Regions from separate parts of the Paenibacillus sp. FSL H7-0442 genome, predicted to be linked through region 2. Evidence: predicted binding sites of a transcription regulator. Region 2 holds the regulator's gene; the other holds the start of a gene.
What was found. The regulator Rex, encoded in region 2, represses fermentation and respiration genes when NADH is low (regulators of the CRP and FNR family bind a similar motif). The targets are predictions, from matches to a motif close to TTGTGAAATATTTCACAA.
Positions count from the first base shown of each region.

Region 1: a site for Rex is predicted at 1,167-1,184, ahead of nirB (nitrite reductase large subunit NirB). Genes of this name have one in related genera too.

Region 1 covers NZ_CP151963.1:707,738-710,954, forward strand. Annotated here, with positions in the region: gene MHH57_RS03105 (spore germination protein) at 1-884, opposite strand, end outside; gene nirB (nitrite reductase large subunit NirB) at 1,291-3,217, shown strand, end outside.
Region 2 covers NZ_CP151963.1:3,294,182-3,297,398, forward strand. Annotated here, with positions in the region: gene MHH57_RS14335 (amidohydrolase) at 1-975, opposite strand, end outside; gene MHH57_RS14340 (redox-sensing transcriptional repressor Rex) at 962-1,615, opposite strand; gene dinG (ATP-dependent DNA helicase DinG) at 1,659-3,217, opposite strand, start outside.

The sequences.
Region 1 (3,217 bases), 2.6 Mb from region 2:
TAATTGTCTTCAATGAGTTGCTCCACATAACCGGATTCAGCCAAAAAATCCATGTCTATTTTTGATATTCTGCGCTTTACTTCTTCAAGAAGATCCGGATTCACAATATCCTTGATGTACGCGACAACCAGATCCTTTTTGATTCGGCTTCCAACCTGGAATTTCTTTATTTCCAGATTTTTATTTAAGCCCTGGCGTCGAAGCATCGAAGTATTTTCACTTAATACTTCCGTAAAACCGATTCTAGGACCCCGAAGTAATGCTTCAGAGGTTGGTTCATTGACGGAGCGAATAGCGCCATTAGGCGAACCCACTAGTAGTGCTTCCTTCATTCCTTCAATTAATAAGGCGGTATGACCTAAAAGGATGAACTCGTACAGTTCCTCCATACTGGTAACTTCACTAATTTGCGTAAGTGGCATCAAGCTATCTTTTATAAAAGAGGTACTTATACTTTCCTGTTGGTCCTGCTGGCCCTGCTGGCCCTCAAACATCAAGACCTCCAATACCTGATTGCTCATAAGCTTTTCATCCTGCATACCTTCTATGAAGACTAATACGGACCGAGCATGAAATTTCTTCAACATAAACTCACGAAAATGCACATCACTATTTTCGCCTATAGACTCTCGGATCGAATCTAAATCGGAATCGTAATTCCCTGTAATTTTGGAGCTTGGTTCATGCTGTTGATCAGCATCGCCTTCGTTATGTTCGTCGGAAAGCGGACGATCAGAAGAATGTTTGGATTTTGCCCCCTTACTGCCGACAAACGAATAAATCGATGTGTTTATATAATAAATTCCTAAAGGAATAACCAACGCGAGGCCTGCTTGAAAGAGTGTACTCCAGCTTGGAATATAAGAAATAATTTTAGACCACATGATGATCACCTCCATACGATTCAATTCTAAGATACAAGTTGTCCCTAAAGTATTCCTTATAAAGGTTGTATTTACACATGAACTGGAAAGATTCGTTCGATGACCAGAGCAAATGATCATCAACTACACTATTTTTAAATCTAATCATTACGGCAGATCTCACACGAAACACTTCTGTTGTTGTTATAGAGCTATCTAGCACTGAGAGCCAGTGTAGAGAATGGAGCAAAATCCCTTGAAACGGAATAGGGAAATCCCTAAATATTCTTAATTTTAACTACATTGTGATTCTAGTCACATATAGCTCTATCTGCTGTATTAAAATAGAAGCATAAACAATATTCATTAGAAACGTAGAGATGTCGTCGGATAGGAAGTAGCGTCGAATGAATGGAGGAACCGGTATATGATAAACAGTAAAAAGAAGCTTGTGGTTATAGGGAACGGGATGGCTGGTATCAATACGGTCGAACAAATTTTAAAATTAACAGATAAATATGAAATTACAGTCCTGGGAAGTGAGCCGCATCCGAACTATAACAGGATCATGCTCTCTTATGTGTTGGAAGGTAGTAAAACAATAGATGATATCATACTGAACGATTTGCAATGGTATGCGGATCAAGGGATTACTTTATATACAGGAAAAATGGTTAAAAGTATCGACGGTGAGAACAAGAAGATTCTCACCGAAGACGGACTGGAAATTGATTACGATGTGGCTTTGGTGGCTACTGGTTCACAATCGTTTATTCTGCCTATTCCGGGTAAAGAATTACCGGGAGTTATTGGTTTCCGAGATATCGCCGATTGCTCGGCAATGCTGGAAGCGGCAAAGACCTATAAAAAGGCCGCTGTCATTGGTGGAGGTCTGTTGGGGCTGGAGGCAGCTAAAGGCCTGGTCAATCTGGGGATGGATGTTACGGTCGTTCATTTAATGGAAGATTTGATGGAACGTCAGCTAGACCGGGAAGCCTCTGCGATGCTAAAAGCAGAACTAGAACGCCAAGGAATCAAGTTTGCTATGCAAATGCAAACTTCGGAGGTGTACGGTCAAGATCGCGTACAAGGATTGCGGTTTTCAGACGGAAGCGAGCTGGAAGCGGATTTGGTCGTTATGGCGGTTGGGATCAAGCCTAATATTCAGGTAGCTGTGCAAAGTGGTATGGAAACGAACCGTGGTATTGTAGTCGATGATTTGATGAGAACCTCTGTGCCGGATGTATATGCTGTAGGGGAATGTGTTGAACACCGCGGAATCTGTTATGGTCTGGTAGCTCCGCTGTTTGAGCAGGGAAGTGTCATTGCCAAACATTTGGCAGGCGCGGAAACTGAAGGTTATATGGGATCGGTGGTTTCCACCAAGCTCAAAATTTCAGGGGTGGATGTTTTCTCAGCTGGCGAATTCATAACCCAGCCTGAACATACGGTGATTGTTGCAAAAGATGAGTGGAAGCGGACCTACAAAAAAGTGCTGCTTCGTGAAAATAAGATTGTTGGAACTGTACTGTTTGGCGATGTGAGCGAATCTGCTAGCCTGCAAAAATATGTGCGTCAGCAAACATTGATGACAGATGAAATATATGGACAGCTCATGGGTACTGGATGCAGCAATCACGGGTCGAAAACATCATCCGCTGAAACGATGGCCGATGATGAAATTGTGTGTGGCTGTAACGGTGTTACTAAAAAGGCCATTGTTGATGCAATTAATGACAATGGGCTGACTACAGTCGATGAAATTAAAGCATGTACCGGAGCAACTCGTTCTTGTGGAGGATGTAAGCCGGTCGTGGAGCAGATTCTACAATATGTTCTTGGAGACAGCTTCAAGACGTCAGCCAAGCAAGGAATATGTAGCTGCACAACATTGAGCCGGGACGAGATTGTGGAAGCGATCAAAACCAAAGGGCTGACAACAACGCGTGAAGTTATGAATGTACTGGGTTGGCATAATGATGAAGGTTGCTCCAAATGCCGGCCGGCGCTGAATTACTATCTGGGAATGATTAACCCGGACACCTATGAAAATGAGGGGGATTCCCGTTTTGTAAATGAGCGATTGCACGCGAACATTCAAAAGGATGGAACGTTTACAGTTGTTCCTAGAATGTACGGCGGTGTAACGACCCCAGAAGATTTGAAGAAGATAGCAGATGTTTCTCTTAAATACAACGTTAAGGTCGTTAAAGTAACAGGAGGACAGCGGCTTGATTTGATCGGTGTCCGTAAAGAGGATCTGCCTAAAGTATGGGAAGAACTCGATATGCCGTCGGGGTATGCCTACGCGAAGTCACTTCGTACGGTTAAAACCTGTGTTGGATCGCAATTTT
Region 2 (3,217 bases):
ACCCTTGTGAATAAGTGCTGCCAGACGCATTTCCTCGAACATATCCAGGTTATTATTGCTGGCAGGACCATCCGTTCCGAGAGAAACCGTAACCCCTGCACGCAGCAATTCAGGCACTCTTGCCACACCACTTGCCAGCTTCAAGTTGCTGCCAGGATTGTGGGAAACCGCTACACCACGTTCTGCCAGTAAAGCTATTTCTTCGTCGTTCAAATGAACGCCATGGGCAACAAGCGAAGGACGGGAGAAAAAGCCAAGCTTATCCAAGTGTGCAACCGGACGCAAACCGTAGTCGCGTACGTTTTGCTCTACTTCGGCGATCGTCTCAGACATGTGCGTATGCAGTGGCAAGTCCAGATCATGCGCAGCTTGTACGAATTTTTCAATAAACGCAGGTGGACATGTATATGGCGCGTGCGGAGACATCATCGTAGTAATACGCCCGTCTGCTTTACCGTGCCAGTTACGTGCAAAAGTCACGGCCTCTGCCAGCTTGATTCGCTGTTCTTCCTCCGAACATAGTCCAATTGCTCCACGCATCAGACTTGCACGAATACCTGACTCTTCAGCCACACGAGCCACTTCATCCATATGATCGTACATATCGAGGAAGGTTGTTGTTCCACCTTTCAGCATTTCCAGCACAGACAAGGACGTACCCCAGTACACGTCTGTAGAAGTAAACTTGGCTTCCATAGGCCACATTTTTTCTTGAAGCCATACTTGAAGTGCCAAATCATCTCCATGCCCACGCAGTAGAGACATCGCCGCATGACCATGAGTATTGATCAGACCAGGTAAAAACAATAGCCCTTTACCATCGATCGCTTCCGTCTCTTCCTCACCCGCAGGCAAGGTTTCGCCAATATAAGTAATACGACTATCCTCCACAATCATAAAACCATGGACTACCCCTGCTTCTGGTCCATTTATGGCAAAAGATCCGTTTTTAATCATCCATTTATTCACTGTCATATTGGGTTTCTTCCTTTCCGTCCTCCAAATAATAAGCGAGGCTAAGCAAATCAGTTGTAAAGTCTGTGGCATGAATCCGAATGTTGGCTGGTGCCTTGAGAGTAGTCGGTGCAAAGTTCAGGATCGCTCCAATTCCGCTCTCAATAAGCCTGTCAGCCACGTGCTGTGCTTCAAAATCAGGTACGGTAATAATCCCGATTCGAATGTGTTTTTCTTTCACAGTCGCTTCCAGTTCATCCATCGGTTGCACGACCAATGTATTGATCTTGGTTCCTACCTTATCCGGAAACGCATCAAATACCGCTACAATCTTCATATTGTCTTTTAAATAAGCGTTATAATTCGAAAGGGCTTGCCCCAGATTACCCGCTCCGACCAATACTACATTAATTTGTTGGTCGATTTTCAGGATATGGCGTATTTTCTCAATGAGATAAGAAACATCATAACCAATACCCTTCCGACCAAAATCTCCAAAATAAGCAAGATCTTTACGGATTTGGGCCGGGTTCAAATCTAGCCTCTGTCCCAACTCTTGAGAAGAGACCGTAGCCACCTCCCGTTTGTGCAGTGCATTCAGATAACGTAAATATACGGGTAACCTCCGTACGACAGCCTCTGAAATTTTATCTGATTTCATACTTGCTCCCCCTAATTGTAACGAACATACTTATGTCCGTCCGTTATGCCTCTGTCTCCGGGGCGGATTGGAGCCATTCGGCGATGCGGGGCACCATTTGCTCCGATGGCATATGCTCCATTTTTGGTCCCGGTAACGAGTACAAAAAGTGCTTTCCGTAATAGGATTCAATCACACGCGTATCATAAACGATAACGACCCCGTGGTCGTTCGCTGTACGTACCAACCGACCAAATCCCTGTTTGAAGCGAATGACCGCTTGCGGTACAGACAGCTTCATAAATGGATTCTTCTTCTGCTGCTGGAGCAGTTCGCTTTTTGCCTCCAGCAGCGGGTGATTCGGCGGTTGAAACGGCAAGCGAACAATGGCTAGACAAGTCAGAGCCTTCCCCGGAATATCGACGCCTTCCCAGAAACTGCTGGTCCCCAGCAATACAGAAGCTTTCGCTTCCTGAAACCGGCGGGTTAGCTTGCTGCGACTTCCACTGTCCACACCTTGTCCCAGCACAGTAATTTCGCTGGATGCTAAGGCCTCTTTGAGCGGCTCATACACTTGCCGGAGCATCCGATAGGACGTAAACAGAACGAGCATTCTCCCACGTGTCGCCTGAGCAGTCGCTCCTAGAGAGCTAACGAGCATATCTACAAAATGCGCATCTCCTACACTGCCCTTCACACTTGGGAAATCCCGTGGAATAACCAGCAACACCTGATCCCTGTAATTAAAGGGTGACGGGAGCTGCGAAGTCATCAGCCGCTCTTGATCTGCGGCCTCCTGTAAGCCGAGCTGATCGATCATGTACTGAAACGACTTATCTACCGACAAGGTAGCAGAAGTCAGAATAATGCTTCTTTTTTTGTCAAAAAACATTTCTTTCAACTGGCGGCTCACATCGACGGGTACCGCATAAAATTGCAATGATTTACTACGGAATTGCCCGCTCGCCTCGAGCCAGTATACGGTTGTTTCATCATCGAGTCGGATAAAAAAGCGCAAATTTTCTCGAATCCCCGCCAAATCCTTGAGCAGACCCGTGATATCTGTAATAAGGCTATCCGCCGCATAATCGTCATGTTCTTCCTTGACGTCCAGCATCAGCTTGTCGCCCTTGCGCAAAATTTCGCTCATTGTTACATATAGCTGATTTTCCAAAGCTCCCGCCTGATCCCACTTTGCAGGCTTGGCCGAAGGTTTGAGACGGGAAGAAAACTGTCCTGTTTCACCCGGTGTCGCATCACTTCGCTCCGGCAACATGCCAAACAGTTTGTCGCTTAGCAGGTCCCAAGTTTCCTTCACCTCTAACACGAGCGGATACAGCTGATCAATGGTTGAGGCCCAATCTGCCGACTTCTCGTGTCCCGATTTCGCCAACTGTTGACGAAGTGAAGGCAGTTGTCCATTCTTGCTGTCTTTGAACAGTCGCGTCAGTGTATGCACGAGTGTGAAATATTTCATATGCATACCTAGGTGTTTACCAGCTACTTCCTCCAGGTGATGGGCTTCATCTATCACCAGATGTTCATAGCTCGGCAATAACTGATGACTGGCTTTGACGTCTGTGAACAACTTAGAATGATTCGTAATAACAACATCCGCTATTC